2 regions of the Serinicoccus shuyuelongi genome follow, and region 2 is predicted to be linked to the other one. Evidence: predicted binding sites of a transcription regulator. Region 2 holds the regulator's gene; the other holds the start of a gene.
The links. The regulator Rex, encoded in region 2, represses fermentation and respiration genes when NADH is low (regulators of the CRP and FNR family bind a similar motif). The targets are predictions, from matches to a motif close to CTTGTGAANNNNTTCACAAG.
Positions count from the first base shown of each region.

Region 1: a site for Rex is predicted at 7,964-7,983, ahead of ACI3EY_RS11670 (geranylgeranyl reductase family protein). Genes of this name have one in related genera too.

Region 1 covers NZ_JBJFZU010000009.1:11,469-22,127, forward strand. Annotated here, with positions in the region: gene ACI3EY_RS11635 (NADH-quinone oxidoreductase subunit G) at 1-1,155, opposite strand, end outside; gene nuoF (NADH-quinone oxidoreductase subunit NuoF) at 1,152-2,465, opposite strand; gene nuoE (NADH-quinone oxidoreductase subunit NuoE) at 2,462-3,418, opposite strand; gene ACI3EY_RS11650 (NADH-quinone oxidoreductase subunit D) at 3,415-4,797, opposite strand; gene ACI3EY_RS11655 (NADH-quinone oxidoreductase subunit C) at 4,797-5,618, opposite strand; gene ACI3EY_RS11660 (NuoB/complex I 20 kDa subunit family protein) at 5,615-6,169, opposite strand; gene ACI3EY_RS11665 (NADH-quinone oxidoreductase subunit A) at 6,193-6,558, opposite strand; gene ACI3EY_RS11670 (geranylgeranyl reductase family protein) at 6,644-7,939, opposite strand; gene ACI3EY_RS11675 (exonuclease domain-containing protein) at 8,106-8,780, opposite strand; gene ACI3EY_RS11680 (putative nucleotidyltransferase substrate binding domain-containing protein) at 8,780-10,630, opposite strand; gene ACI3EY_RS11685 (demethylmenaquinone methyltransferase) at 10,644-10,659, opposite strand, start outside.
Region 2 covers NZ_JBJFZU010000002.1:671,713-682,371, reverse strand. Annotated here, with positions in the region: gene ACI3EY_RS03430 (bifunctional uroporphyrinogen-III C-methyltransferase/uroporphyrinogen-III synthase) at 1-1,441, opposite strand, end outside; gene hemC (hydroxymethylbilane synthase) at 1,438-2,433, opposite strand; gene ACI3EY_RS03420 (glutamyl-tRNA reductase) at 2,430-3,797, opposite strand; gene ACI3EY_RS03415 (redox-sensing transcriptional repressor Rex) at 3,794-4,459, opposite strand; gene ACI3EY_RS03410 (glutaredoxin family protein) at 4,639-4,920, opposite strand; gene ACI3EY_RS03405 (30S ribosomal protein bS22) at 5,030-5,128, opposite strand; gene ACI3EY_RS03400 (helix-turn-helix domain-containing protein) at 5,267-5,467, opposite strand; gene ACI3EY_RS03395 (acetoin utilization protein AcuC) at 5,669-6,862, opposite strand; gene ACI3EY_RS03390 (GNAT family N-acetyltransferase) at 6,902-7,441, opposite strand; gene proC (pyrroline-5-carboxylate reductase) at 7,515-8,318, opposite strand; gene ACI3EY_RS03380 (proline dehydrogenase family protein) at 8,328-9,293, opposite strand; gene ACI3EY_RS03375 (sugar phosphate isomerase/epimerase family protein) at 9,324-10,127, opposite strand; gene ACI3EY_RS03370 (Ppx/GppA family phosphatase) at 10,124-10,659, opposite strand, start outside.

The DNA of each region.
Region 1 (10,659 bases), on a different contig from region 2:
GAAGTCCGCCTCCTCCGCGCTGTGCGGCCGGGCCCGGTGATCGATGTCGTTGGTGCCGAGCGCCACCCGCGCGAACTTGGCGTAGGCGTAGGCGTCCTCCACGCCGACCCGGCCACCGGGCAGCACCCCGACACCTGAGCCGGCGGCGTGCGCGGCCAGGCCGGCCGCCGCGGCGGAGTAGGCGGCGCGCCAGGAGGTGACGGCATACTCCCCGTCCTCACCGCGGACGACGGGGTCGTGCAGACGGTCCGGCAGGGTCGGGTAGGTGAAGGCCCAGCGACCCTTGTCGCAGTTCCACTCCTCGTTGACCTCGGGGTCGTTCAGCGCCATCCGGCGCAGCACGGAACCGCGGCGGTGGTCGGTACGGATCGAGCACCCGGAGGCGCAGTGCTCGCACACGCTCTGCGTGGAGACCAGGTCGAAGGGCCGGGAGCGGAAGCGGTAGGCGGCGCCGGTGAGGGCGCCGACCGGGCAGATCTGCACCGTGTTGCCGGAGAAGTAGCTCTTGAACGGCTTCTCCTCGTAGATGCCGACCTGCTGCAGCGCCCCGCGCTCGATCAGCGCGATGAAGGGGTCGCCGGCGATCTGGTCGGAGAACCGGGTGCACCGGGCGCACAGCACGCAGCGCTCACGGTCCAGCAGCACCTGGCTGGAGATGTTGACCGGCTTGGGGAAGGTCCGCTTGACGTCCTCGAAGCGGGAGGTCGGGCGGCCGTCGGACATGGCCTGGTTCTGCAGCGGGCACTCGCCGCCCTTGTCGCAGACCGGGCAGTCCAGCGGGTGGTTGATGAGCAGCAGCTCCATCACCCCGGTCTGGGCCTTGTCGGCCACCTCGGAGGTGTGCTGGGTGCGGACCACCATGCCCGGCGAGACCGCGATGGTGCAGGAGGCCTGCGGCTTGGGCATCGTCTTGAGGTTGCCCTCGCGGTCGGGGGTAGCCACGTCCACCAGGCACTGGCGGCAGGCGCCCACCGGCTCCAGCAGCGGATGGTCGCAGAAGCGGGGGATGTGCACCCCCACCTCCTCGGCGGCCCGGATCACCAGGGTGCCTTCGGGCACCGACACCGGCACCTCGTCGATGGTCACCTCGACCATCTTCACGTCCGGATCGGCCTGCTGATCGGAGGACGCACGGCCCTCGACGTTCACGCTCATGCGGGCTGGCTCTCCTTCGCGAAGAGGGTGTTGCGGTCGGGCGGGAAGAGCTCCTGCCAGGGGGTGTGCATCCCCTGCTCGAACTCCTCACGGAAGTACTTGATGCCGGAGGTGACCGGGCTGGTGGCGCCGTCACCCAGGGCGCAGAAGCTGCGACCCAGGATGTTGTCGCAGATGTCGTCCAGCTTCTCGATGTCGCCGGGGCGTCCCTGGCCGGCCTCCAGCCGGGCCAGGATCTGCTTCAGCCAGAAGGTGCCCTCCCGGCACGGGGTGCACTTGCCGCAGGACTCGTGGGCGTAGAAGTCGGTCCACCGGGAGACCGCACGGACCACGGAGACCGTCTCGTCGAAGATCTGCAGCGCGCGGGTGCCCAGCATCGAGCCCTCCGCGGCCACCGACTCGAAGTCCAGCGGGACGTCCAGGTGGGCGTCGGTGAAGATCGGCGTGGAGGAGCCGCCCGGGGTCCAGAACTTCAGCGCCCGGCCGCCGCGCATCCCGCCGGCCATCTCGAGCAGCTCCCGCAGGGTGATGCCCAGCGGGGCCTCGTACTGCCCGGGCCGCTCGACGTGACCGGAGAGGCTGAAGAGCCCGAAGCCCTGCGACTTCTCGGTGCCCATGCCGGCGAACCAGTCGGCGCCGTGCAGCACGATGCCGGGGACGCTGGCGATGCTCTCGACGTTGTTGACGACGGTGGGCCGGGCGTACAGGCCGGCGACCGCGGGGAACGGCGGCTTGAGCCGCGGCTGACCACGGCGCCCCTCCAGCGAGTCCAGCAGCGCCGTCTCCTCACCGCAGATGTAGGCCCCGGCCCCGGCGTGCACGGTGATGTCCAGGTCGAAGCCGGTGCCCAGCACGTCCTTGCCGAGGTAGCCGGCCGCATACGCCTCCTCGACGGCGCGCATCAGCCGTCGGTAGACGTGCACGATCTCGCCCCGCAGGTAGATGAAGGCGTGGTTGCAGCCGATCGCGAACGAGGTGATGATCATCCCCTCGATCAGGAAGTGCGGGGTGGCCAGCATCAGCGGGGTGTCCTTGCAGGTGCCCGGCTCGGACTCGTCGGCGTTCACCACCAGGTAGCGGGGGCCCCCGTCCGGCGGCGGCAGGAAGCCCCACTTCATCCCGGTCGGGAAGCCGGCGCCGCCACGACCACGCAGGCCGGACTCCTTGGCCGAGGCCACGAGGTCGGCGGGGTCCATCTCCAGGGCCTTGCGCAGCCCCTGGTAGCCCTCGTGCTGCTCGTACGTCTCCAGCGTCCAGGACCGTTCGGCGTCCCAGAAGGCCGACAGGATCGGCGTCAGCTGTGTGCTCACGAGTCCTCTCCCTCCCTGCTCGTGGTGGTCTCGTCGACGTCCTTGACGCCCTCGGAGGTCGGGATCTCGTCCGCCTCCCGCGCGTCGGCGTCCTTCGAGTCGTGCAGTCCGGCGGACAGGCCACCGGCCTTGCCCTCGGGGGTCGCCTCGGACGAGGTCTGCGACTCCGGCCGAGGGGCGGTCCAGCCCCGTTCCTTGGCCAGCAGGGTCCCGCGCAGCGAGGCGTGCCCGGCGCCGGGACCCTCGTCCGCGAGGCCGTCGGTGAAGCCGGCCAGCACCCGGGAGACCTGCTTGAAGGTGCAGACCCGGGACGGGCCACGGGTGGGGGTGACGACGCCGCCGACCCGCAGGGTGTCGACCAGCTTCTTGGTCGACTCCGGCGTCTGGTCGTCGAAGAACTCCCAGTTGACCATCACCACCGGCGCGAAGTCGCAGGCCGCGTTGCACTCCACCCGCTCCAGGGTGATCTTGCCGTCCTCGGTGGTCTCGTCGTGGCCGACCCCGAGGTGCTCGCTGACCTCGTCGAAGATCTGGTCGCCGCCCATGATCGCGCAGAGGGTGTTGGTGCAGACGCCGACGGTGTACTCACCGTTCGGGTGCCGCTTGTACTGGGTGTAGAACGTCGCGACACCGCTGACCTCCGCGGTGGACAGCTCCAGCAGCTCCGCGCACAGCTCGACGCCGCGACCGGTGACGTAGCCGTCCACCGACTGCACCAGGTGCAGCATCGGCAGCAGCGCGGACCGCTTCTGCGGGTAGCGGGCGATGATCTGGGCGCTCTCCGCCGTCAGCCGGGCGAGCACGTCCTCGGGGTAGGACTCGTCCGAGGCGTGCAGCGGGGTGTGGTGGTGCAGGGGGCCGTGGTCGTCGTGACCGGGCACGCTGTGGTGGACGCGCCGCTCGGTGGCCTCCTCGAGCTGGCTGCGCATGTCCTCCTGCTCGTGCTGGCTCATCGGTCCACTCCTCCCATCACCGGGTCGATCGAGGCGACCGCGACGATCACGTCGGCGACCAGGCCGCCCTCGGACAGCGCCGAGGCGGCCTGCAGGTTGTTGAAGCTCGGGTCGCGGAAGTGGACCCGGTAGGGACGGGTGCCGCCGTCGGAGACCGCGTGCACCCCGAGCTCGCCCTTCGGCGACTCGACGGCCGCGTAGGCCTGGCCCGGCGGCACCCGGAAGCCCTCGGTGACCAGCTTGAAGTGGTGGATCAGGGACTCCATCGACTCACCCATGATCTCCCGGATGTGGTCCAGGCTGTTGCCCTGGCCGTCCGCGCCGACCGACATCTGCGCCGGCCAGGCGATCTTGCGGTCGGCGACCATCACCGGCTCGCCCTGGCTGGCACGCAGCCGCGCGATGCCCTGCTCGGCGATACGGATGGACTGCCAGATCTCGTCCAGCCGGATGCAGAGGCGGCTGTACGCGTCCATGTCGCGCCGGGTGATGACGTCGAAGTCGTAGGTCTCGTAGCCGCAGTAGGGCTCGTCCTTGCGCAGGTCGTGCGGCAGCCCGGTGGAGCGCAGGATGGGGCCGGTGACCCCGAGCGCCATGCACCCGGCGAGCGACAGGTAGCCCACGTCGACGGTCCGGCCCTTGAGCACCGGGCTCTCCAGCAGCAGCTTCTCCAGCTCGCTGACGCCGCGGCGCAGCTGCGGCAGCTCCTCCTCGAGCAGGTCGAGGTGCTCGGGCAGCACGTCCTGGGCGACCCCGCCCGGACGGACGTAGGCGTGGTTCATCCGCAGCCCGGAGGCCGCCTCCAGGAAGCGCAGCACCCGCTCGCGCTCGCGGAAGCCGATCGTCATGACGGTCGTGGCGCCGAGCTCCATCCCGCCGGTCGCCAGCGCGATGAGGTGCGAGCCGATCCGGTTCAGCTCCATCGTCAGCACCCGGATGTCGCTGGCCCGGGTCGGGATCTGGTCGGTGATGCCCAGCAGCTTCTCGATCGCCAGGCAGTAGGCGGTCTCGTTGAAGATGGGGGTGAGGTAGTCCATCCGGGTGACGAACGTGGTGCCCTGCACCCAGGTGCGGAACTCCATGTTCTTCTCGATGCCGGTGTGCAGGTAGCCGATGCCGGCCCGCGCCTCCCGCACCGTCTCGCCGTCCAGCTCGAGGATGAGCCGGAGCACCCCGTGGGTGGAGGGGTGCTGCGGGCCCATGTTCACCACGATGCGCTCGGCACCGAGGTCCGCCACGTCCCGGGCGATCTCGTCCCAGTCCCCGCCGGCGGCGGTGAAGACGGCGTCGCCGTCGGGATCGGAGGTCGGGCCGCCCTCGGCGTACAGGTCGGTGGGCAGGCCCTCGTCGGGGCTCTCGTCGTGCGTGGTGGTCGCCATCAGCGGTAGCTCCTGCGCTGGTCGGGGGCCGGGATGCTCGCTCCCTTGTACTCGACCGGGATGCCGCCGAGCGGGTAGTCCTTGCGCTGCGGGTGCCCCGGCCAGTCGTCGGGCATGAGGATGCGGGTCAGGCCCGGGTGACCCTCGAAGACGATGCCGAACATGTCCCAGGTCTCGCGCTCGTGCCAGTCGTTGGCCGGGTACACGGAGACGATCGAGGGGATCCGGGGGTCCTCGTCTGGGCAGGTCACCTCGACCCGGACGCGACGCACCCCGTGGGTGATCGACTGGAAGTGGTATGCCGCGTGCAGCTCGGCACCGGTCTGCTCCGGCCAGTGCACGCCGGAGACGCCGGTGCACACCTCGAAGCGGAGGCGGGGCTCGTCGCGCAGCGGCGTGATCAGGGCCAGCAGGTGGTCGCGGTGCACCTGCAGGGTGAGCTCGCCACGGTCGACGACGACCCGCTCGACGCCGGCGGCGAAGGCCTCCGGGGCAGCTGCCTCGAGGGCGTCCACGACCTCGTCGAAGTAGGAGCCGTAGGGGCGCTCCGACTGTCCCGGGAAGAGCACCGGGACGTCGAGCCCGCCGTAGCCCGAGGTGTCGGTGCCCAGTGAGCCCCCGAACATCCCGGTACGGTGCGCCACCTGGACGGGCTCGCCCGGGGTGGCGCGTTCGGCGAGCACCGAGCCCCCACCCTCCTGGGCGGCGGCCGTGTCGACCTTCTGGTCCGCCCCGCGCGGCGGGTTGTTGACCGGGTCCTGGGTGGTCTCCTGGGCCGGTGGGTTCTTGTCCGGCATCTCCGGTCCGCTGCCGTCGCTCATGCCAGCAGCCCCTTCATCGCGTGCGTCGGCGTCGCGTTCATCGCGGCGGCCTCGGCGGCCCGGGCGGCGTCCTCGCGGTTGACGCCGAACTTGAACTCGCGGATCTGCTTGTGCAGCTCCAGGACGGCGTTCAGCAGCATCTCCGGGCGGGGCGGACAACCGGGCAGGTAGACGTCCACCGGCACGATGTGGTCGACGCCCTGGACGATCGCGTAGTTGTTGAACATGCCGCCGGAGCTGGCGCAGACACCCATCGAGATGACCCACTTGGGGTTGGGCATCTGGTCGTAGACCTGACGCACGACGGGGGCCATCTTCTGCGAGACGCGACCGGCCACGATCATCAGGTCGGCCTGACGCGGGGTGGCGGCGAAGCGCTCCATACCGAACCGGGCGATGTCGTAGTCGGGGGTGCCGACGGCCATCATCTCGATCGCGCAGCAGGCCAGCCCGAAGGTGGCCGGCCACACCGAGTACTGACGCAGATGACCGGCCAGTCCCTCGACCGTCGTCAGCATGATCCCACCGGGGATCTTGTCCTCAAGGCCCATCGCTCAACACCACACTCTCTTGGTCAGTCCCATTCCAGGCCCCCACGGCTCCACTCGTACACGAACGGCACGGACACCACGGCCAGGAACAGCAGCATGGCCAGCACCGAGAACAGCCCCACCTGGTCGAAGGCGACCGCGAACGGGTAGAGGAACAGCACCTCGACGTCGAAGACGATGAAGAGCATCGCCGTCAGGTAGTACTTGACCGGCACCCGGCCACCCTCGTGCGCCTGGGGGGTGGGCTGGATGCCGCACTCGTAGGCCTCGGCCTTCGCACGGTTGTAGGACACCCGACCGAGCAGGCCACCGCCGAAGACGGACCCGAAGGCGAACAGGAGGCCGAAGAAGAGGAAGAAGACGACCGGCAGATACGGGTGGTAGTCCATCAGTGCCAGCACTCCTTTCGTGACTTGCCCAGCGTGGGGCCCGCCAGGGTCGCGCGCGTCACAATCCTAGGGTGAAGGTGATCGGTCATGCTGCGGGGGTCATCCGGGTGAGCGCGTTGATGATGCGGTCGTCCAGCTTGCCGCCGCGTTCCTGCGGGAGGTTGGCCATGATCTTCAGCAGCAGCCTCATCATCGAGCGTCGCGGCAGACCATACTTGACCGCCAGCCGCATCACCTCCGGCTTGCCGATCAGCGTCGCGAAGTGGCGCCCGAGCGTGTAGTAGCCGCCCAGGGAGTCCTTCATCGCGCTGGTGTAGGAGCGCAGCACGGCCTCCCGCTCCCCCGGGGTGGCCCGGACGAGGGCGGAGGCGATGACCTCTGCGGCGTGCCGCCCGGCCTCCATCGCCTCGGCGATGCCCTCCCCGTTGAACGGGTTCACCATCCCGCCGGCGTCGCCGACCAGCAGCAGGCCACGGTCGTAGAGAGGCTGCCGGTTGAAGCACATCGGCAGTGCCGCTCCCCGGATGGGGCCCTGCTGGGTCTCCTCGGAGTAGGTCCAGCCCTCGGGCATGGTGGCGATCCAGCGTCGCATCACGTCGCGGTAGTCGAAGGTGCCGAACTCCTCGGCGGTGTCCAGGATGCCCAGACCGACGTTGGAGGTGCCGTCACCGACCGGGAAGATCCAGCCGTAGCCGGGCATCAGGGTGTCCGGGGCGCCGTCGGTGCCCTTGGCCCACAGCTCCAGCCAGGACTCGAGGTAGGTGTCGTCGTGCCGGGGGCTCTCGTAGTACGCCCGGACGGCGACACCCATCGGGCGGTCCTCCCGGCGCGGCCGGTCCATCCCGAGGGAGAGCCGGCTGGAGTTGCCGTCGGCCGCCACCACGACCTGGGCCCGGAACTCCCGGAGCTCACCGGTGGCGCGCCCGTCCGGTCCCATCACCTTGGCCTTCACGCCGCAGATGTGACCGCGACCGTCCAGCACGGGGGACTGCACGTTGATCCCCTCCAGCAACCGGGCGCCGCGGCTCACCGCGTGCCGGGCGAGGAGCTCGTCGAGGTCGTGCCGGGTGCGGACCAGGCCGAAGGGCGGGAAGGTGGCACTGCCGGGCCAGTCCAGCTCCAGGCGCATACCGCCGCCGAGGATGCGCAGCCCCTGGGTCCGGTGCCAGCCGTCCTGCTCGTCGATGGGGACACCGAGCTGGATCAGCTCGCGGACGGCGCGGGGGGTGAGGCCGTCGCCGCAGATCTTGTCGCGGGGGAAGGTGGCCTTCTCCAGCACGAGCACGTCCAGCCCGTGTCCGGCAAGATAGGCGGCGGTGCTGGCCCCTCCGGGACCTGCGCCGACGACGATGACGTCAGCCGATTCGACCTGCTCACTCACGGTGTTTGGCGCCTCGCTTGTGACCTTGTGACGACGTTCACGAACTCTGCCGAGTCTAGGCCCGAGGACCCGTGGTTCCGGCCAAGGGCCGCCTCAGCGCGAATACGCGCATGCGGACTGACCTAATCCCCTCGTGCGGTCCGACTGCCGACGCGGGTCGGACCGCTCACCGGACCAGGACGTCGCCGAGGCGCAGCGGGCGCCGCAGCCGCTCCTGCAGGACCGCGCACTGGGCGAGGAACAGCTCGGCGCAGGCCAGCGCATCGGTCACCGGGTCGTGCGCGGCGTACCGGGGCAGCCCGTGCGCCCGCCGGCAGGCGTCGAGCCGCAGCCGACCGGGCGGGACCTCGTCGGGGCGAGCCCGTAGCAGCCGTCGTTCGAGCTCCAGGGTGTCGACCACCGGCATCCGCACCACCGCCCCGTAGGTGCGACGGCAGGCGGCCGCCAGGAAGTCACGCTCGATCTGGGCGAAGTGGGCCAGCAGCACCCGGCGGCGCGGGGTCGTCGCCGAACCGTCGAGCATCGCCCCCAGCACCTCGGGCAGCACCTGCTCCAGCAACGGCTCCCCGGCCAGCGCGTCGTCGGTGAGCCCGTGCACCACCGCGGAGCCACCCACCGAGCCCGCGGGGCGCACCCGCTGCCCGCGGGCTCCGCCCAGCACCACCTCGCCCGCCACCACCGGCACCAGACCGATCGCCAGCACCTCGTGCCGTCGCGGGTCGAGGCCGGTGGTCTCCAGGTCGAGCGCCAGCAGCTCGACGCCGGCCAGCGGGTCGCGTCGTGAGTGGGGCCGGGCAGCGGTGAGCCCGGCCAGCGCCGTCCCGGTCGCAGGCCGGGCCATCAGGTCACCGGGGGCAGGCGGGCGGCCAGGCTCTGCTGGGCGGTGCGCACGATCTGGAAGGCGTCGCGCAGGTGGCGACGGTCCAGGCCGCCCAGGGTCGAGGGGTCGAGGTGGTTGTCCGGGGTGAGCCCGTCCCGCACCTGCCCGGCCTGGTGCTGCAGCCGGAGCGAGCAGAACAGCTCGTGGGAGTCGGCGAGGTCGGTGGCCGTCCCGGTCGGGAGGACCCCGCACCTGCCCGCCACGGCCAGCCGCTCGCCGGTCTCGAGCTCGGTCGAGCCCGCCCGCAGGGACGCCACCCGGGCGAGCTGCACGACGGCACCGATCCCTCGCTTGAGGTCCAGCGTGTCGCGGTGCTCCCCCTCCGGCTCGAGCACGAACCCGCGGAAGAACCCCAGGGGCGGCCGCATCCGAGACGCCTGAGCGGTGAGGTGGGCGACCAGCAGGTCCGAGCGGCTCCCCATCGCCACGGCGTCCTCGCGCAGCGCCTGCACCAACGACCGCTCCCCGTGCACGCAGCGCATGTCGTAGAAGATCGCCGCGGACAGGACCGCCGCCGGGGTCGGCCGGTGCGCCCACCGGGCGAACCGCTCCCGCCAGTCACGGGCGCGCAGCCGCAGCCCCGGGTCGGTGGCCATCACCTCGCCGTCGCACCGGGGCAGCCCGCACCGCTCGAGACCGGACGTGACGGTCTCCGCGAGCCGTCCCCACCACGGGTCCTGCGGGTCGGCCCGGTCCGCCAGCACCAGCGCATGGTCCTGGTCCCCGCCCAGCGCCCGCTCCTCCCGTGCCGCCGACCCCAGGCATACCCACGCCCAGGGTGCCGGGGCGTCGCCGAGCTCGGCCTCGGCCAGCGCGACCAGACGCACGGTGAACACGTCGGTGAGCGAACTGACCACCCGTCCGACATCCGCGGCGCTGACGTCCTGCGCCACCAGCTGCTCCACCACGGCCGGGACGCGGGCCGCCTGCTCGGCCACCCCCTCCACCGTCTCCTGACGCTGGATGTCGGCGACCAGGTACACCGGGTTGGACCTCTCCAGGCGGACCAGGTCGGTCGTCGTCACCAGCCCGAGCACCCCTCCGGCGGCGTCCACGACCGGCAGGTGGTGGATGTTGCGTCCCGTCATCTCCAGCATCGCCTCCAGGGCGAGCCCCTCCGCCCGGACGGTGACCGGGCCGGGCGTCATCACGTCGGCCACCGGTGACCCAGGGTCCAGGTCGGCGGCGAGCACCCTGCGCCGCAGGTCCCGGTCGGTGACGATCCCCAGCAGCTCCTCCCCCTCCATCACCAGTAGCGACGACACCCCGGCCCGGGTCATCACCCTCGCCGCCTCCGCGACCGGGGTGCGCGGTGGCGTCGACACCGGGGCGTTACGCACCAGGTCCCGCACCCGGGTCCGCAGCACCGCGGACCCACGGGTGGGTGTGCGCAGCCGGGCGATGGCCGTCCGGATCCGTTCGTGGTGGGTGGCGGCGAAGTGCACCGCCAGCACCGGGTGCTGCGCCACCAGGGCGTCGACGTGCACCTGCGGCAGAGACAGCAGCAGGGTGTCCTCCCGGGCCACCACGTCGTAGCGGGTGGGCACGTGCTCCACCAGCGACGACATCCCGAAGGCACCGCCGGCCCCCACCCTGTCCACCAGGGTCCCCTCGTCGCTGATGTCGACCGCCCCGGAGCGGACCACGAACAGCCGGTCCCCGGGCTCTCCGGCGCTGAGCACCGTGGTCCCGCGCCGCACGTAGCGCAGGGTGCAGCGCGCGGGAAGCTGGTCCAGCACCTGGGCCGGAAGGGCGTCGAAGGGCGCGTGTCCGGCGAGGAAGTCCCGGATCTCGAGCAGCTCGACGTCCACGTCGCGACCCGGCCTAGGCGTCCGGACCG
Region 2 (10,659 bases):
GGGTGTTGGGGTGCGGCTTGCCGGCGATGCCCACCAGGTTGCGGACGGTCGAGGAGGAGGTGAAGCAGACGGCGTCGAAGGCGCCACCCTTGATCGCCTCCCGGACCGGCGCGGCCGGCGGCGCGGCCCGCACCGTCCGGTAGGCGGTGACGTCGTCGACCTCCCAGCCCATCTCGTGCAGCCCGGCGACGAGCGTGTCGGTGGCGATGTCGGCCCGGGGCAGGAAGACCCGGTTGATCGGGTCGAGCACCTCGTCGAAGGGCGGCCAGACCTCGAGCAGCCCACGGGCGGACTCCTCCCCCTCGGGGACGAGGTCCGGCTCCAGGCCCCACTCACGCAGCGCCTGCGCGGTGACCCCGCCGACGGCGGCGAGCTTGAGCCCGGCGAACGAGCGGGCGTCCAGCCCGAGCGCCTCGAACTTCTCCCGCACCGCGCGGACGGCGTTGACGGAGGTGAACCCGATCCACTCGTAGCGGCCGGTGACCAGGCCCCGGACCGCACGGTCCATCTGCTGCGGGGTGCGCGGGGGCTCCACGCTGATCGTCGGGACGACCGAGGCGCTGGCCCCGTAGGCCGCGATCCGGTCGGTCATCGGGCCGGACTGCTCCTTGGTGCGCGGCACCAGGATGGACCAGCCGAAGAGCGGCTTGGACTCCCACCAGGACAGCTCGGAGCGCAGCTCGACCGAGGGGCCGACGACCGCCACGGTCGCGGCCGGGGCATCGTCGGCGGCCATCGTCGCGATGGCCTCGTCCAGGGTCTGCACGTACGTCTGCTGGCTGACGGTGGTGCCGTTCTCGGTGAGCGCCACCGGGCTGTCGCCGGGGCGGCCCGCGTCGGCGAGCTGGCGCAGCGCCTTGCGCAGCTGGTCACCGGAGCCGAGCACCACCACGGTGACGTCCGTCGCGACCGACAGGGACCAGTCGACGGAGCTGTCCCCCGCGTGCAGGACGTGCACCTCGCTGTGCTGCCCGTCCCCGGACAGCGGCATCCCGGCATACGCCGGCACCGACCAGGCGGTGCTCACGCCCGGCACGATCTCGAACGGGACGCCCGCGTCGCGGCAGGCGAGGGCCTCACCGGCGAGTCCGCCGAAGGCGGTGGCGTCACCGTCCATCAGCCGGACCACGAGGTGGGTGGCGTCGTCGTACTTCGAGGCGGTGCGGACCAGCAGCTTCGCGCGGGCGGCCGGGGTGAGCGCAGGCCCGCCCTCGCCACGGGTGGTGAGCACGAAGACCGCGTCCTCCTTGGTCCACGGGCTCAGCTCCTCCTCGCGGTGCAGGGTGTCGAGGAGGACCACGTCGGCGGCCGCGAGGTACTCCCTCGCCCGCACGGTGAGCAGACCGGGATCCCCGGGCCCGGCGCCGACGAAGGCGATCCGGGCCGCGGACGCGGGGGCGTCCGGGTGGGTCAGGTGGACAGGGGCGGCGTCGGTGCTCACAGGTCGGACTCCGGTGTGTGTGACCCCACGTCCGGAGACGCGGACCGCTGTGCGGCCGCGGCGCCCGTGGGGTCGGGACGGTTCAACAGGTGCTCGGCCAGGGACCGGCCGAGCTCGGCGGGAGCGGCGCTCCCGCCGGTGGCCACGTGCCGCTGCGGCCCGGTCTGCAGGGCAGCGAACGCGTGGAGGGTCAGGGTGGGCGGGGAGGCGGGTATGCCCTCGCCCGCCGCGGTGGAGGACTCCAGGGAGCCGAGCACGCCGACCGGTGCGGTGCAGCCGGCCTCCAGCGCGGACAGCGCGGCCCGCTCGCCGGTGACGGCGGTGCGGGTGTCCTCGTGCTCCAGCACGGAGGCGAGCAGGTCGACCAGCTCGCGGTCCGTCTCCCGGCACTCGATCGCCAGCGCCCCCTGGCCGGCGGCAGGCACCATCAGGGCGGTGTCCAGCACCTCGGTGGCCTCGGGCAGGCGGTCCAGGCGGGCCAGCCCGGCCCGGGCCAGCACCACCGCGTCGACGGTGCCGTCGCGCACCATCCGGATCCGGCTGTCCACGTTGCCGCGGATGTCCCTGACCTGCAGGTCGGGGCGGGCCAGGGCGAGCTGGGCGGCGCGGCGCGGGGAGCCGGTGCCGATGACGGCGCCCGCCGGGAGCTGGGTGAGGGTCAACCCGTCGCGGGCGACGAGCACGTCCCGGGGGTCCTCCCGCTCCGGCACCGCGGCCACGGTCAGACCGGGGCAGGGGGCCGTCGGCAGGTCCTTGAGGGAGTGCACGGCCAGGTCGATCCGCTCCTCGAGCAGCGCGTCCCGCAGCGCCGAGGCGAAGACCCCGGTGCCGCCGATCTCGGTGAGGCTGCGGCGGGACGTGTCCCCCTCGGTCGTCACCCGCACCAGCTCCACCTGGTGACCGGCGGCGCGCAGCCGGTCCGCCACCCAGCCGGACTGGCTGGTGGCCAGGGCGCTGGCGCGGGTACCCAGGCGGAGGGGCTGCGGGGTCATCGCCGGCCGACCTCCCCGGTGATCTCGGAGACGCTGTCGGCGACGCCGAGCGGTGGGGTGGAGACCGTGGCGACCTCGCGGCTGTCCAGGTCGAACAGCTCGCGCAGCGCGTGCGCGTAGTCGGCCGGCTCGCGACCGGCCTGCAGCTGCTTCACCCGGGTGGTCGGGGTGTGCAGCAGCTTGTCCACGACCCGCCGGACGGTGTGCCGCACCTCGGCCCGCTCGTCCTCGGGCAGGTGCGGCAGCCGCTGGTCCAGCCGGGCCATCTCGGCGTCGACGACCCTGGCCGCGCTGCTGCGCAGTGCCGCCAGGGTGGGGCCGAGGCGGGCGGTGTGCCGCTCGGTGAGATGGCTGGCGACCTCGCTGGTGACCAGCTCGCGCACCGCGCGGACCGGACCGGCTTCGGCGTCCGGCGCGTCCTCGGCGGAGGCGCCGGAGGCCTCCTGCTGCAGCTCGGCCAGACCCCACAGGTGCACGCCGGGCAGCTCGGCGGCCTCCGCGGCCACGTCGCGGGGCAGCGCCAGGTCCAGCAGCACGACGGGCTGCTCGTCGCGGCCCGTGCCGGCGCGGCCCCGGGCCAGGGTCGCGGCGTCGAGGACGTGCCCGACGGCGCCGGTGCAGGTGAGCACCAGGTCGGCGGAGGCCACCTCCTCGGCGAGCTCGGACCAGCCGGCGCTGCGCATACCGTGCTGGGCGGCGAGGCGGGCCGCGCGCTCCGGCGTGCGGTTCACCACGACCAGGTCGGTGACGCCCTCGCGGACCAGCGTGGCCACGGCCAGGCCGGACATCGCACCGGCGCCGAGGACCACGGTGCGGGCCCCGCCCAGCTCGCCCAGGACGCTGCGGGCGCGGTCCAGGCCGAGGGTGACCAGGGAGCGGGAGACGTCGTCGATGGCGGTCTCGGCGTGCGCCCGCTTGCCCACCCGCAGGGCCTGCTGGACCAGCGGGTTCAGCGAGGGGCCCAGGTGTCCGTACCGCTGGGCGCGGGCCAGGGCGTCGCGCAGCTGGCCCAGCACCTGGCTCTCCCCGACCGCCATCGAGTCCAGCCCGCAGGCCAGCTCGAAGAGGTGGCACACGGCGCGGTCGTCGAAGTGCACGAAGAGGTGGGTCGCCAGCTCCTCGGCCCCGAGGCCGCTGATCTCCCCGAGCGCCACGCCGATCTGCTCGAGGGCGCCGTGGAAGGTGGCGGCCTCGACGACGACCTCGAGCCGGTTGCAGGTCGAGAGGACCAGGACCTCCTCGACGTGCTCACCGGCCCGCAGCCGGGTCGCCAGGCCGCGGGCGCCCTCGGCGTCGAGGACCACCCGCTCCAGCAGGTCGATCGGTGCGGATCGGTGGGACAGGCCCACCACCAGGACGCTCACGAGGCTCCCTCCACGGGTCGGGATGCCAGCGCCAGCGACCGCTGGTGCTGGTGAAAGGTCAGGATCTGCAGCTCGGTGGCCAGGTCCACCCGGCGCACGTCCACGTCCTCCGGGACGTGCAGCGCACCGGAGGAGAAGGTGAGGATGGAGTGCACCCCGAGGCCCACCAGGGAGTCGGCGACCTGCTGGGCGGCATCGGGTGGGGTGGTGATGATGCCGACGGTCACCGGGGCGGCGGTCACCAGCCCGTCCAGCCGTTGCACCTCCAGCCCCTCCACGCGGGTGCCCACGACCTCGGGGTCGTCGTCGGCCAGCGCGACCACCCGGAAACCCCGGGAGGCGAGCCCTCCGTAGGCGGCCAGGGCCCGGCCCAGGTTGCCCATGCCGACGATCACGACCGGCCAGTCCTGGGTGAGGCCCAGCTCCGCGGAGACCTGCTCCGCCAGCCGGCCCGTGTCGTAGCCGACGCCGCGGACGCCGTAGGAGCCGAGGTGGGACAAATCTTTGCGCACCTGGGCGGAGCGGACGCCGGCCAGCGCTCCGAGCTCGTCGCTGGAGACGGAGGACCGGCCCTGCTCGGCGAGCGCGGTCAGTGCCTGCAGATAACCCGGGAGACGTCCGACGGTGGCCTCCGGCACACCGCGCCGGTTCGACTCGGCCATCACGGCGACACCGGCTCCTCTCCATGGATGGCGTCGACCGAGGGGGCTTATATCAGACCCATGCGCACCGGTCGGCGCGGACCCCTCAACTCTAGGCTCGACCCCTGCCATCCACCAAAACGAGCACCTGGCGGCGGCACCTGGCGGCGGCATGCCGGGGCAGCGGCGGCGGGCACCGGTCAGCGGCGGCGGGCGGCGCGCAGCGCCACCCGCACCTCCTCGGCGGTGACCCGCCAGTGCGCCACCTGCTCCCCGTCGACGAGCAGCACCGGCAGCAGGCTGGTCCAGCCGTCATGGGTGGCGGCGTCCATCCGGCCGGCGTCCCGGTCGGCGTCGATGTCCCGGACCTGCAGCCGTGGTGCCTGCGGTGAGACGACGGTCAGCATCTCCTCGCACAGGTGGCAACCCGGGCGGGAGAGCATCACCACCTCGGGCTCACGGAGCCGGCGGCGCCACGGCATACCTCACCTCCTGCCTGGGGACGGGGCCGAGGACGGCCACGGGACGACGATGGCGCCCGTCCCGCATGCGGGAGGGCGCCATGTCAGTGAGCTGTCAGGACGTGCCTGGTCACTTCTTGTTGCGACGCTGGTGACGCGTCTTGCGCAGCAGCTTGCGGTGCTTCTTCTTCGCCATCCGCTTGCGGCGCTTCTTGATCACAGAGCCCATGGGGCGCATCCTTCGTCTCGTCGGTCGTGGTGGTGCAGCGGCGACCCTGGCCTCGAGCGCGCTGGGGCGCTGCACAACAGTCGCCTCAGCCTAACCCCAGCGTTGCCCTGCCCAAAACCGCGCGGACCCGGCTCCCGCTCAGGCGGTGCCGTGGTAGGACTCCTCCAGGTAGGCGTGCACCGCCTTCTCGGGGACCCGGAAGGACCGGCCGACCCGCACGGCGGGCAGCTCGCCCGAGTGGACCAACCGGTACACGGTCATCTTCGACACGCGCATCACGGCGGCCACCTCGGCCACGGTCATAAAGGTCATCTCGCCGAGCTGGCGTTCATCAGCCATAGGACGTTTCCCGTCTCTCTCCTGTGCGGGCTCCGCGCTCGGCTTCCCCTCCGGCCGCGGTCCCACGTCTGGTTGTCGGCCCTAACACTAGGGGCACAAGTGCTCGCCGCGAAAGTCCTGAGGCGGAACAGGTCCAGTGAGACACGCCGAATGTGGCAGATGCATACCAGAGGGTCTATATGGGCGCAGGAGTCGTGCGTGTCAGTCGAGGTAGGGGTCCAGTCCCCAACCGGGGAAGACCGCCCGGCGGGTGGCCATGATCGCCGAGTCCACCGGGTCCTCCGGGTCGAACCCGTCCTCCCACCTCCCGTAGCGGATCTCGCGCCCACCGCGGTCGCCCATCACCTCGGGGGCGGGCACCCCGTAGGTCTGCTCGACGTGCCGGCGCCAGCTGTCCGGGGTGGCCGTGCCCGGGTCGACCGGGCGGCCGGTGACCACCCCGATCAGGTGGGTCCAGGCCCGCGGGACCACGTCCACCAGCTGGTAGCCCCCACCGCCCAACGAGACCCAGCGCCCCCCGGCCAGGTCGTCGGCCAGCTCGCGGACCCAGCCGTAGGCCACGGCCAGGGCGTCCATCGAGACGGACAGGTGCGCCAGCGGGTCGGAGTAGTGGCAGTCGCAGCCGTGCTGGCTCACCACGACCTGCGGGTCGAAGGCCCGGACGACCGTCGGGACCACGGCCTGGTAGGCACGCAGCCACCCCTCGTCCCCGGTGCCCGGGGGCAGCGCGACGTTGACCGCGCTGTCCTGGGCCCGCGGGCCGCCGATGTCGCCGGGGAAGCCGGTGCCGGGGAACAACGCCCGGCCGGTCTCGTGCAACGAGACGGTCAGCACCCGCGGGTCGTTCCAGAAGCAGCGCTCCACGCCGTCCCCGTGGTGGGCGTCGAGGTCGAGGTAGACGACCCGCTCGGCGCCCTGGTCGAGCATCCGCTGGATGCCCACCGCGATGTCGTTGTAGACGCAGAAGCCGGAGGCGGCCTCCGGCATCGCGTGGTGCAGCCCGCCGGCGATGTTGCACGCCCGCAGCACCTGGCCGGACCAGACGGCCTCGCAGGCCTCCAGGGTGGCGCCGACGGCCAGCGTGGTCGCCTCGTGCATGCCGGAGAAGGCGGGGTTGTCCTCGGTGCCGATCCCCTGCCGCCCGTGGGCCGAGCCGGGGTCCGCGGAGGCCGCCCGTACCGCCTCCAGCAGGTCGATGGTGTGGACGCGGAGCAGCTCTTCGTCGCTCGCGTGCCGGGCGGGGCGGACGAGCACGTCGTCGTGGTCCAACAGCCCCAGGTCCGCGGCGAGCCGGTGGGTCAGGTCCAGCCGGCTGGGGTGCATCGGGTGGCCGGGACCGAAGTCGTAGGCGGAGTACCGCTCGTCCCACATCACCCACGACTGCGTCAGCGCCATGGGCTCACGCTAGACCACGGGAGGGCGCAGCCCGACCGGTCAGAGGGAGGTCGGCACCCCGGCGGAGTCACCGAGCGGGTAGACCATCATCATCTCCTCCGACTCCGCGTCGTCCGCGTCGACGCCCCGGATCCGCATCTCGCGGCGGTCGTCGGTGGGCCGGAACCCGAAGCTGGAGGCGAAGGCCACCGCCCGGCCGTTGTCGGTGCCCACCCAGTAGACGAGCTGGCGCAGACCGACCTCGCGGCCCACGTCCGCGGCCTTCTCCAGCAGCCGGCGGGCGACGCCGGACCCGCGACGGGCGGGCGCGACCCAGAGGCCGAAGAGCTCCCCGGCGCCGGGGATGTTGGTGCGATGGCCGGTGCCGACGCTGACGACACCCACCACCTCGTCGTCGTCCAGCGCGAGGATCCTCCGGGACCGCTCCATCCGCTGCTCCCAGCGGGCGTCCTCGAAGTCCTCCTCCTCGCTGGCGGAGGCGACGAAGGCCTCCGGTGACTCACGCAGCGCACGCAGACGGACGTCCTTGTAGGCCTGCCACTCTTCCGGGGCCAGGACGCGCACGTGAATCTCAGTCATAGTCCCTACTCTTTCACACGGTCTCGCACCCTCGCCCGCGTCAGGGTGAACTCCGGGTGACCACCACCCGGTCTCACTCCTCGCGCGGCGACAGCTCTGCCGACCTGTTGGCGGCGGCCTCCATGGCTGTCAGGAAGGCCGCCCTGACCTTGTGGTCCTCCAGGGCCCGCAGGGCGGCGACACTGGTGCCGCCGGGGCTGGAGACCTGCTCCCGCAGGACGGTGGGGTGCTCCCCCGTCTCGCGGATCATCGTGGCGGCACCATACAACGTCTGCACGACGAGCTCGGTCGCCGTGTCCCGTGGCAGGCCCAGCAGCACGCCGGCCTCGATCATCGCCTCGACGACGTAGAAGATGTAGGACGGCCCGCTGCCGCTGATGGCGGTCACCGCGTCCTGGTGCTGCTCGTCGAGCACGATCACCCGCCCCACGTGCTCCATCAGGGCGCGGGCCCGGGCCAGGTGCTCGTCGGTGCAGTGCCGCCCCGGGCTCATCGCCGACATCCCCTGGTCCACCAGCGCCGGGGTGTTCGGCATCACCCGGACCACGGAGGTGCCCTCGGGCAGCCGCCGCTCCAGGAAGCCGGTGCTGATCCCGGCCGCGATCGAGATGACCAGGGCGTCGGGGCGGACGTGGTCACGGATCTGCCCGACCAGCGCCTCCATGTCCTGCGGCTTCACCGCGAGCACCACGACGTCGGCGCCGGCGACCGCCTCGGCCGGCTCGGCATACCGGGTGCCGCGCTCGGTGGCCACCTTCTCGGCCCGCTCGACCACCCGGTCGCTGAGGACCAGCTGATCAGGATCATGACCGGAGCGGACGAGGGCGGCCGCCAGGGTGCCGCCCATCACCCCGGCGCCCAGCAGCGCGATCGTCATCGGCGTCCCTCAGCCCCGGGTCGCCAGACCGCGCAGGAAGAAGGTGAGGTTGGCGGGCCGCTCCGCCATCCGCCGCACCAGGTAGCCGTACCAGTCGTCGCCGTAGGGCAGGTAGACCCGCAGCGCGTGCCCGTCCGCGGCCAACCGGAGCTGCTCGTCGGGGCGGATGCCGTGCAGCATCTGGAACTCGTAGCTGTCCGGGGCGCGCCGGGCCTTGTCGGCCAGCACGGTGGCGATCTCCACCAGCCGCGGGTCGTGGCTGGCGACCATCGGGTAGCCCTCGCCCTCGATGAGGACCTTGAGGCAGCGGACGAAGGACTTGTCGACGTCACCCTTGTCCTGGTAGGCGACCGACTCGGGCTGCTTGTAGGCGCCCTTGCACAGCCGCACGCGTGAGCCCTCGTGGGCGAGATCCCGGCAGTCCTGCTCGGTGCGGTAGAGGTAGGCCTGCAGCGCGACCCCGACCCACGGCCAGTCCTGGCGGAGCTCGGCGAGGGCGGCCAGGGTCGGGTCGGTGGTGGTGTGGTCCTCCATGTCGAGGGTCACCGTGGTGCCGGAGTTGGCCGCGCTCTGGCAGATCGCCCGGGCGTTCTCCAGCGCCATCTTGTGACCGTCGCGGCCCAGGAACTGGCCCAGGGCGGAGAGCTTGAGGCTCACCTCCACCTGGCCTTCGGCGGTGAGGCCGGCCTCGGACAGCGCCGCCAGCAGCTCCAGGTAGGCCTCCCGGGTGGCCGAGGCCTGCTCCGGGTCCAGGGTGTCCTCGCCGAGGTAGTCGATGGTGACCCGGCGATCGCTCTGCACCAGCTCGGAGGCCACCCGCACCGCGGCGTCGGTGTCCTGACCGGCGACGAAGCGCTTCACCACGTCGCGGCTCATCGGGGCCTTCTCGACGGCGGTCCGGAGCTGGGTGTTGCGGCTGGCACCGAGGAGCGTCTGTCGCATCAGCGCCGAGGGGTTGAGGTCAGCGAGGTCCATGCGCACAGGCTACGCCTCGGGCCGAGCGGCTCACCTGGCACCCGGGAGGTGGCCCTGGCCGAGGTGCCGGCGGGCGAAGGCCAGCGACTCCGCGAGCGCCTGCTCGCGCTCCGCCGGCTTCATCTTGCGGGTTCCCACCTCGAGGCTGACCACCCCGCCGAAGCCGATCCGGACCAGGTGCTCGAGGACCTCCTGGCACCGCTGGTCACCCCGGCCGGGCACCAGGTGCTCGTCCTTGAACGAGCCGAAGGAGTCGCCGAGGTGCAGGTGCCGGATGCGCGGGCCGAGGTCCCGGGCCATCTCCAGGGCGTCGACGCCGGCGGTGGCCGCGTGGCTGATGTCGAAGGTCACGTCGCTGTAGGGGTAGTCGCGCGGGTCCGGCCCGGGCAGGTATGCCTGCATCGCCGAGGCCCCGGTACGCCAGGGGAACATGTTCTCCACGGCGATCGGCAGCCCCCAGCGCTCCTGACGCTGCGCGACCCCCTCGACGAAACTCTCGGCATACCCGCGCTGCCAGCGGAAGGGCGGGTGCACGACGACGCACTGGGCGCCCACGTCCAGGGCCAGGTCGAGGGCACGTTCCACCTTCCCCCACGGCTCCCAGCCCCAGAGCCGCTGCGCCAGCAGCAGGGTCGGCGCGTGGATGGCGCCGATCTCCAGCCGGTGCAGCCTGGCCAGCGCCTTCAGCGCGCCGGCCTCCTGGGTGACCGGGTCGGTCCAGACCATGATCTCCACGCCGTCGTAGCCCAGCCGCTCAGCGAGGTCGAAGGCGTAGGCGGCGTTCTCGGGGTAGACCGAGGAGGTCGAGAGGTGGACCGGGATGTGGTCGCTCATCGGCCCAGGCCGTCCAGGAAGCGCAGGATGAGACCTTCGCGCAGGGCCCAGGGGCTCACCGCCAGCTCGTCGATGTCGACCAGGTCCAGCACGGCCTCCAGCACCAGGGCACCGGCCGCGAGCTGCCGGGCCCGGGATGTCGAGACACCAGGGAGGGCGGCCCGCTGCGCGGCGGTCATCGAGACCAGCCGGGGGGTCAGCGCGGCCAGGTCGTCGCGGCGCAGCGTCCGGGGGACGAAGAGCCCGTCACCACGGGGAGCCGCGCCGCAGGCCCGGGCCAGCGAACGGACCGTCTTGCTGCTGCCGGCGACCAGCTGGGGGGCACCGACCTTGGTCAGCGCGGGGTGGGCGGTGGCGACCTCGGAGCGGATGCGTTTGCGCAGGGCCTTGACCTCGGCCGCGTGCGGCGGGTCGTGCGCCAGCTCGCGGCTGAGCCGTCCCGCCCCGAGCGGCAGCGAGACCGCGACGTCCGGCTCCTCGTCGAGGCCGGCGGCCAGCTCCAGGGAGCCCCCGCCGATGTCGACCATGAGCA